Regions from separate parts of the Paenibacillus sp. FSL E2-0201 genome, predicted to be linked through region 2. Evidence: riboswitches for the same ligand, from Rfam matches in the RefSeq annotation. Region 2 holds a riboswitch; each other region holds the start of a gene.

Region 1 (3,278 bases), 450 kb from region 2:
CGGCAGTGGTATATCATTCTGAGAAAAGAACTCCATTTAATAAGGTCGAAGGTATTAGTATTGGCTGAGATAAGACATGCCCCCCAGCTGCTACCCCCTTTACAGGTAAGTTTCAGGATGCCATACCGGCTGCCTGGATCAGCCTCCATTCCATAGTGAATAGGCTCAGGTGAATCAAAGACGAATACTTCAATGCGAGATAGTCTTCGCTGGTCCATGACAAGTTTCTCCTCCCTAGGGTTCCAAAAGCTTAAGCTCAACATGGTGAGTAAGGTTAGCCTTCTCTATACAGGCGAGCATTTCAGCTTCGTTCTCACAGACTGCGGCATGCTCCAGCCATAGTCGGAATTTCTGTTTACGTATAATGGATAAATGTAAGGGGAAGGTGCTGCGGGATCTCATTACGTACCAACCAATAGCAACGTCCTTCCAAGGTTTCTTAAAGGGGGCGAGCCACGGAAAACATTGGTGTGCGGACCAATCCTGCAGCTGCTGCTTTTCTCTGATACTTTTATATATTTCGTATATAATTCTTCGGTCCATACAGTACTCACAAGTAGAAGGGCTGCTGAAATGGCGCAAGGATTCAATTTGGTTCTGACCAAATGCATAGCCGACAATAGTTCTGTGATGATCCTCTTCGAACCATAACGCTCCAAAGCAAACATAATTTAGACTTATCGGCTCAAGCAGCCCTTGCTGAATTCCCCAATAATAGTGTTTCATTCCTTTCACCCCGTCCAGCATGCTATTACCCGGGTAGGTTCAGGTAACGCAAAAACCGCAGCAAGAGGAGGACCTCTGCTGCGGTTTTGGAATACAGGCATACACACCTGTGCCAAAGCGTGGCGGATCAAGGGTCTCTCTCTTTACGCTTACGAGGTTAGCTGTCGGATTCGGACGGTGAGAGTCGCCCTACCTATGTGAGACTTGAACAGTCTCCTTCGGATTCACCCCAAGTAGGCCATGTGGCCCGATGGTTCCCCCGTTCCCTGCAAATACAGGAACTCAGCGTTGATTGTATTTCGTGAAATAGATTCAATCCGAATCATACTCTTTTCAAGGTGTTTCTGTAAAAGCAGAAAGTGTTCTTTTGAGCGCAATTTGAACCGTATCCTACCAACTGCGACGAAAAATCCTGCCAAATAGGTATTTATTGCGTGTTATCGAGCTTCTTCCTCGTTTAATCTCGACTTCTCGTTTCCTTTCCTATATAGGCGATTTTTGGTGATTTCTCCAGCTGTGGTGAATAAAATCACAGAGTCCGTCCGCTTTTCGCTAATTGATTCAAATTCGAGTAAACAAGAGATATAGAGAGATTGAATATCAAGTAAGCGCTATCCAATGCGAAAATAGTTTTTAATTTGCATTATTTTGGCATCAATCACGTTTTACAATACTTCCTGCATAAGGGTATGATTACTCCTGTTTCAACAACAATCGAATATTTGATCCGCTTAATTTCCGGTAAGGAAAGCGGGGGAACCAACAATCGGCAGACGATGTGAGAGTCGGAAGCCGGTTATGGGGTGAATCCTGTAGAGGATGCGAGTGAGCTCGCATCCTCTACAGGTAGGGCGACTCTCACCGCCCGAATCCGACAGCTAACCTCGTAAGCGTATGGAGAGAGGATGAGTGCAATGTGACCGCTAGCGAGCCACAGAGGAGAATCCTTTGTGGCTTTTTGCTGTGCTTTTTTAAGCAAAGCATTTATGGAAAACCTCAGGAAGAGGTCGTTATATTCATCATTAGCGGTAGCTTTTCTTTCAAGACCAGGGTGATCAAGCTCTGATCTTACAAGCAAAGCATTTGAGGAGAATAAGAGATGACAGATCAGAATGAATATGTACTGGTATGTGCGCCAACGAAGGCAGGAGAACATTTTATTAAGCTTCTAAAATTTAGAGGCATTAAGATGGCGGGATTGACCAACAACTTGCCTGAGAAGTCCCTACTTGAAGAGATGGGGATTGAGAAAGTCGTTCTAGTAGATACCCGCCATCAGAATACTTGGTTTCGCCCGCCGTTCCCGGTAGGCCGGGTATATCTGTTCGAGAGCAGCTTTACGTTATGCTGCCGCTACATTCAGATGTGCCGCACCTGGACGACGCAGCCGATTTTTGTGATCACAAGCTCAATAAATCCTAGATTGGTCTATAAAAGACTTGGTGCAAGTTATGTAATCTATTCCCACAGTGGAGATGCTGATTTTCTGATCGATAAATCACCTCATCAAGGATAAAAGAAGGAGTGCGGGAGATATGATGGATCTGTATATGGTGGCTTCGTTAGCTGTAATTTACGGGTTGTTTTATGGATTTATGCGCTGGTGCGCAGGTGTAGTTGAGGATACAGGGAGGGATAAGCTGTGATTCTAGTCATCGCTGTTACCCTACTGCTGTTTTTATATCTTGTTTACGCATTGATTCATCCGGAGAAATTTTAAGGAGGGGCATTCATGGGCATTTTGCAAATCGTAGCTGTAATCGTCATTCTCATCTTGCTGGTTAAGCCGATGGGCACGTATTTATATCATGTATTTTCTAATGAACCCAATCGTACGGATCGATGGTTTGGAGGCGTGGAAAAAGGGATTTATAAGCTGATCGGACTGAAAAAACGGGAAGGTATGTCCTGGAAAAAGTATGCGCTCAGCTTTGTTTTAACGAATATCGTACTGGTTACTTTCAGCTATATCTTTCTTCGATTGCAGCGGGGTTTACCGCTAAATCCGAATGGAATTGCGGATATGGAACAGACGCTTTCGTTCAATACGGTGATCAGCTTTATGACTAATACAAACCTGCAGCATTACAGCGGGGAGACGGGACTTTCGTATTTTTCACAAATGGCTGTCATCACGATGATGATGTTCACGTCTGCAGCGAGCGGATTTTCAGTTGCGGTTGCTTTTGTCAGAGGGATCACAGGACGCAAATCAGTCGGGAACTTCTTCGAGGATTTCGTCAAAGCACATATTCGTGTGTTCATTCCGCTGGCTCTGCTGGTTTCATTGGTACTGGTAGGATTACATGTGCCGCAAACCCTCAAGCCATCACTTGAAGTCACTACACTAGAGGGGCAAACGCAACAGATTGCTATCGGTCCAGTAGCTTCTCTGGAATCGATCAAGCATTTGGGCACGAACGGAGGCGGCTTCTTCGGGGCCAATTCATCGCATCCTTTTGAGAATCCTAATCCACTTACGAACGTGCTGGAGATTCTTTCTATGTGGATGCTGCCAGCTTCGCTCCCTTATATGTACGGACTGTTTGCTA
Region 2 (3,278 bases):
TATTGCCTTTATCCTGGCACATCCCTTGGACCTCAGAAGCTAAGGGATGTTTTGTTTAACGAATAAGACAAGTAAAGGATCTACGGATTTTACTGCAATTTTTAGTAAGGGAGGAAACGAATTGTTATTTACGGAAGAAGAACTGCGTGAACAGATCAGCAAGCTGGAAGGTTGGAAGCTGGAAGAGAATACCATGGTGCGAAAATATATGTTCAGCCAGTATATGAAGGGTATTGCTTTCGTTGATGAAGTTGCCACCATTTCAGAAGCCTTTGATCACCATCCACATATTACGATTGATTATAAGACAGTGACTCTACGACTGAAATCAAATGAGCAAGATGGTATTACAGCTCTTGATATTCGAGAGGCACATGAATTTAATGAAGCCTTTGAGAAAAATCGTTAGTTTCACCCAAACTCATAAATAAACGCCCGTGCGCAGATAGTGAACTATCTTCTGGCACGGGCGTTTTTAGTTGCTTGGGTAGTTACTTTTTCTCTGAGAGCCAGAGGGCGACGTTTGCAATCTCCTCAGGGGCTAGCTTTTCTTTAAAGGAAGGCATTTGGCCGCGTCCTTTAGTGACGATACTGTAGATTTCTTCAGCATCATGCTGACCGCCTTCATTTTGAAGACTGGGTCCAACTCCACCTTGAAGCTGATCGCCATGACAGGTGATACAGCTGGCTTTCACGGTTGCTTCCGCCTTTGCCGCATCCAATTGAACTACCGGCATCGTTGGCTTATTCTGTTCAGCTACCTCTTCTTTACCTGGAAGTGTAAACATAAGTACTACCGCAAAGGCACAGGCGGCAAAAAACAAACCGCTCATGATCCATTTCTGCATCCCAGTTCGTCCCTTCTATGTAAGCTGCTTCCTACATTATAGCTCAAGGTGAAGCGTTATCATAGGGTTTGTGACAAATAAATGAACGATAATTCCATCAAATCATTGAAAAATATGGAATTTAATATTATTTGTCATAGACCATGCAATAAAATGGTTTGTTTCCTGTGGGGGTTAAGCGCTCATACGTATCGGTAATCGTAAATCCACACTTTTGATAAGTTCGGATCGCCCGCTGGTTCCAGGTCAATACCTCTAGATCTATCTCACGCTCAGGATAACGAATCAAGGCTGCTTGCACGATTGCATCCATGAATAATTTCCCTAGGCCTTGACCGCATAGATCGGGGTGCATGCCAATCCCCAAGCGAACAACACCTTCCATCGGAAACAACTGCGCGAATCCGCATAAAGCTCCTTGCCCATTTAATATGGAGACATATTGCTCATTCCGTAACTGGGGGTCGCCGAACTCGATTTCAAGAGCCTGCATTTGCTCCCAAGGCATCCAGCCGTAAATATTATAAGGGGGAGTGTAATCCCAGTTGCAAATCTCTTCCGCGTGACTGGTCTCCATAGGTGCTACATGAAAAGTAACGGAGGGATTTATCATAAGGTCAAAGACCTCCTTTCACGGGGGGGACTTTAAAATATAAGAAAGTATAAGTTTCACACAATACTATATGTATTATATACAAAAAGAGGGATGGTCGACTCAGAAACTTTATGAGGATTAATGTTTTACAAATTTTGAGAGGGGTAAATATTAAATAAGACAAAAAAACAAGCTCTTCCCCAAGAAGCAACATCTTGGAAAAGAGCCTATGTACGATTTACTTATTGAACATCATCATTATCTTCTGTCTCAGAAGCAACAGAATGATAAGCATCTGTGCTCATAATCCGTTTAGCACCGATGTAGCGTTTCACGTAGTAACTATCACTCAGGGAGCTAATCGTTACACCGCGTGAGGAAGATGCGTGTGCAAACTTGCCTTCACCGACATAAATACCGACATGGGAGACACCCTTACCACTTGTATTAAAGAATACAAGATCTCCAGATCTTAAATCATCTTGGGAGATAGCAGTACCCATTTGATACTGGGAACCTGATTGGTGTGGTAGATTGATACCGATTTTATCAAATACATACATTGTAAATCCGGAGCAATCAAATCCATTTGTGGAGATGCCGCCGGATACGTACTTAGTTCCGATGGTCTTGTCGATCACTTTATCCATTTTGGAATCCGCGAAAGCGCTTCCTGCTCCGATGGTGAAAATAATGGAAAAGCTAAGTACTGCTGCTGCTAGCTTCTTCTTCAAAAGTTTATACCCCTTCCGGATGCCTACGAGGTTAGCTTAAGGGTTCGGTTGAAGGTCCCCTATGACCCCTCTAAAAATGGAGGTCAATTCACCCAAAGTTGGTTCCCCCGTTTTCCTAATAGTTAGGAAACTCGGCTGATACTGTTGATTAGGAATAGCTTGTAATCAATACATGACAAAACCTTTGTAAATAACAACTTAATGATTACAAAAATGTTACTAAAATCTTACTGCAGTTATTGTAACAAACAGAGTGCCGCTTGGCAATCGTTTTTAACATAATCATGCAGAAAAATTCGTTTTTTTAAAGACAAAATGCATATGTAAGCGATAATATTAAACTAATTTTTATATTTATTGAAATTTTTATCAAATAAAAGTGTTTAAAGTCCGTTCTAGTGGTGTAAAGAATAGAATAAGGCAAAAGAAAACCTGGATTCGATTAAGTCAATAATCAAACCCAGGTCTATATAATGTAATTGTGAGGTTATAGTTGTGGGGAAGTATTAATCGTAGGCTACAGCTTGATATGAGGAAGTACTCATTACTCTTTTAGCACCAACGTAGCGATTGGCCCAGTAGGACTGGCTAAGTGAAGTGATGGTCACGCCATATGAAGATGATGATTGTGCGAATTTTCCGTTTCCAACATAAATGCCGACATGGGATACGCCGTTGCCCAATGTGTTAAAGAAAACTAGGTCACCTGAACGCAATTTGCTTTTGGCTACAGGAGTTCCGACACTATATTGAGCTTTTGAAGTACGGGGCAAAGAAAGACCCACCTTCTTGAATACATACGTAGTAAATCCAGAACAGTCAAACCCGGCAGTACTAGTGCCTCCGGTTTTATAGGCAACTCCAATAGTCTTTGAAATAACACTGTCCATCTTAGAGTCTGCAAAGGCACTTCCTCCACCAATAGAGAACGCCATTACAAGTCCTAGCGCCGCAGCGACGCATGCTTTTCTTAAATTCTTCAAAAAAATTGTACCCCTTCCAATGCCTGTGAGGTTAGCTTAAGGGTTCGGTAGAAGGTTCCCCTATGATCACTGCAAAGCGAGATCAATTCACCCAAAATATGGTTCCCCCACTTCCCGG
Region 3 (3,278 bases), 3.3 Mb from region 2:
TTTATATTTATTAAGACACAGGGCTGTAGCCTTGTGTCTTTTTTTACAGTGTATTTACAGTATTGTTTGCCAAAAAGAGATTTAAAATTATATAATTTTAAATGTATATGATAAAAACTACATTAGTCCACAGAGGACAGAAAGGAATTCTCCTTGAGTAAACCTAATAAAAGTACAAGCGTTCCCCAGCTAAGCAAACAAGAGAAACGGCGGGTAGAACAGGAGCAACAAAAGCAGAAGACGAGAATTTTAATTATTGGTTCAATTGCTTTAGTAGTCATCATTTTTGTTGGATTGTTTATGTTAGCTTCGAAAGATGCCGCAAAAAATGCCACTACGGGAGAACCAGTGGAATTCAATTACAGTGAGCTACCTAGAGTCGGTAAAGAGGATGCACCTGTTAAAATTGTTGAATTTGGTGATTTAAAATGTCCAGCGTGTTCCCAATTTGCAACTTCAGTTAAACCGAAGATTGTTCAAGATTTTGTCAACGAGGGAAAAGCAGCGCTCTACTTTGTAAATATGGCTTTCGTTGGTCCAGACTCTGAGACTGCCTCACTTGCTGCATTATCTGTATATCATCAGAATAAAGATGAATTCTGGAAGTTCTACGATGCTGTATACGCACAGCAAGGTGATGAGAGCGAAGAATGGGCAACTGAAGATTTCTTAGTAAGCCTTGCGGAGAAAGAGAAGTTAACTATCGATTACGAACTGCTACGTAAAGATATCAAGGATCGTACGTATGCAGATGACCTAAATAAGGGCATGCAGCTAGCTACTGAAGCAGGGGTAACTACAACGCCATCCCTTTACATCAATGGAGTAAAGACTGCGGATCCATTTAACATTGAAGCGATTTCAACTGAAATTAATGACGCTGCAAAAGCTGTGGAGGCAAAGTGACAAAGTTCCTATCTTTTTGCAAGCGTAACTGCCTGTATCTGGCCTGGTTCGTCTCTTTAGTTGCTGTTGCCGGTAGCTTGTATTTGAGCGAAGTATTGAAATATGAACCTTGTAAGCTTTGCTGGTTCCAGCGAATTTTCATGTATCCTCAGTTATTCCTCTTGGGAATTGCAACGTTTCGAGGGGATAAACGGATAATCCCTTATGTACTTCCACTAAGCTTGATTGGTGGCAGTATCTCGATCTATCACTATGCGGAACAGAAAATTCCTGCGTTAAGTAAAGTTCTTCCTTGTACAATTGGTGTTCCTTGTAATAAGGATTACTTGAACTTTTTTGGATTCATTACGATACCATTCCTTGCGTTAATCGCTTTTGCTTTAATTAGTATTTTACTTTGGTACGGACGTAAGGAAGAAGAAGTGATGGAGTTAGATACAGAGGAAAGTTTAGGATTTTGATTTTCTAACTTTAAGTGATCCGAAAAAATGTGAAAAGTGATTAAAAACACGATCCAGAGGGATAATTGAAGAGAATGAAAGAGAGCATCCAATAAGACTCTGTATTTGCGCTTACTGGATGTTTTTTCATTCTTTTTTCATTTTTTTCAACGCTTTACTGTAACCACTTTGTAGACTAATATTAGACCTTGTGAGAAGTTGAATATGCGCTGAATTTTCTTAGGAAAAACGGGGGAACCAAACTTGGCATTCGTGCCAATGGGGTGAATCGGAATGGGTCGATTGGACTTAAACCGTAGGGCTATACCACAGCCCGAATCCGCCAGCTAACCTCGTAAGCAAAGGTGGGATAATGACCATGCATAGCATGCGGATCATTTCCGTATGCTATTTTTAGTGTCTGCATTTATGAAATCCACCAATGAAAACAGCGCGCGGAATTTCCGTTTCAGCTCCCAAAGAAAGGAACTGTATCCACCATGGTAAGCAAGGTAAAACGACTATTGATCGGGCGTCCGATGAAGTCGAACGAACTCGATCATGAAAAGTTATCCAAGGTTAAAGCACTGGCTGTCCTGTCTTCTGATGCGCTCTCGTCTGTAGCCTACGGAACGGAACAAATTCTGATTGTACTAGTGGCTGCAGGGTTTACTGCCATCTGGTATTCCCTGCCAATTGCATTAGCCGTATTGGGCCTGCTGGCCATCCTGATTTTATCCTATCGGCAGACGATCTACGCTTATCCTCAGGGAGGCGGAGCTTACATCGTTGCCAAGAGTAATCTTGGTGTTCCGACAGGGCTTTTAGCAGGAGGGTCTTTGTTAGTGGATTACATTCTGACCGTTGCTGTTAGTGCGTCGGCAGGGACGGATGCGATCACATCGGCTTTTCCAAGTCTTCATAATCACACCGTTCTTATTGCAGTATCCGTTATTATTCTTCTTACTTTAATTAATCTTCGCGGAGTTACAGAATCAGCTTCATTCATCGCAATCCCAGTGTATTTATTCGTGGTGTCGATTGTAGTGTTGATTATCTCCGGTATTATTAAATATGCAGCAGGTGGCGTGCATGCGAATGTCCCTGAAATTGGCGCTGCTGTTTCAAATGTTAGTTTGTTTCTACTATTAAAAGCCTTCAGTTCTGGCTGTTCGGCTCTTACGGGTGTAGAGGCTGTATCTAATGCTATTCCAAACTTTAAAGCACCTGCAGAAAAGAATGCAGCCAAGACCTTAATGGTCATGGGAGTTATACTTGGATTTATGTTCACAGGCATCACACTCCTGGCGTATTGGTACGGCATAGTGCCTGACGAAAAGGCCACAGTTGTTTCTCAGATCGCTGAATCGACCTTTGGTCGCGGAACTTTATATTTTTTCATACAAGGTATCACAGCAGTAATTTTGTTCTTGGCGGCTAATACGGCATACTCAGCGTTCCCGCTGCTTGCATTTATGTTTGCAAAAGATAAATATATGCCGCATGCTTTTATGGTTCGTGGTGACCGTCTAGGCTTCTCCAATGGTATTATTTTTCTAGGTGTTCTGTCAGCTCTGCTTGTAGCTGCATTCCACGGAAATACAGAAAGCCTGATTCCTCTTTATGCGGTTGGTGTCTTCATTCCTTTCACATTGTCTCAGCTAGGAATGATGGTTCATTGGTTTAAAACCAAACCAGCGGGATGGAAAAAAAGATTTGTTGTAAATACCATTGGTATGCTGACTACATTGACGATTACGCTTATTTTTATCATTACTAAGTTCTCAAGCGTATGGATGGCTTTCATTTTCTTACCTGCTGTAATGTTTGTGTTCTACCGTATCCACAAGCACTATTTGAATATTGCAGATGAGCTTCGTATATGTCCGAGTACAGATAAACCTTTGATTAAAGGCAGCACGGTTGTTGTCC

The links. Region 2 has a riboswitch for cyclic di-AMP ahead of NSU15_RS00540 (C40 family peptidase). Riboswitches for the same ligand answer to the same signal wherever they lie in the genome.
Region 1: another riboswitch for cyclic di-AMP. It lies ahead of NSU15_RS02575 (hypothetical protein); the one in region 2 lies ahead of NSU15_RS00540 (C40 family peptidase).
Region 3: another riboswitch for cyclic di-AMP. It lies ahead of NSU15_RS16185 (APC family permease); the one in region 2 lies ahead of NSU15_RS00540 (C40 family peptidase).

Annotation. Positions count from the first base shown of each region.
Region 1 covers NZ_CP150154.1:562,427-565,704, forward strand. The annotation lists gene NSU15_RS02565 (hypothetical protein) at 1-218, opposite strand, end outside; gene NSU15_RS02570 (hypothetical protein) at 235-726, opposite strand; cyclic di-AMP (ydaO/yuaA leader) riboswitch at 859-1,024, opposite strand; cyclic di-AMP (ydaO/yuaA leader) riboswitch at 1,445-1,635, shown strand; gene NSU15_RS02575 (hypothetical protein) at 1,826-2,242, shown strand; gene kdpA (potassium-transporting ATPase subunit KdpA) at 2,459-3,278, shown strand, end outside.
Region 2 covers NZ_CP150154.1:112,077-115,354, forward strand. The annotation lists gene NSU15_RS00525 (4a-hydroxytetrahydrobiopterin dehydratase) at 122-409, shown strand; gene NSU15_RS00530 (cytochrome c) at 492-848, opposite strand; gene NSU15_RS00535 (GNAT family N-acetyltransferase) at 976-1,461, opposite strand; gene NSU15_RS00540 (C40 family peptidase) at 1,686-2,177, opposite strand; cyclic di-AMP (ydaO/yuaA leader) riboswitch at 2,183-2,324, opposite strand; gene NSU15_RS00545 (C40 family peptidase) at 2,684-3,112, opposite strand; cyclic di-AMP (ydaO/yuaA leader) riboswitch at 3,166-3,278, opposite strand, start outside.
Region 3 covers NZ_CP150154.1:3,588,329-3,591,606, reverse strand. The annotation lists gene NSU15_RS16195 (thioredoxin domain-containing protein) at 154-906, shown strand; gene NSU15_RS16190 (disulfide oxidoreductase) at 903-1,367, shown strand; cyclic di-AMP (ydaO/yuaA leader) riboswitch at 1,565-1,723, shown strand; gene NSU15_RS16185 (APC family permease) at 1,847-3,278, shown strand, end outside.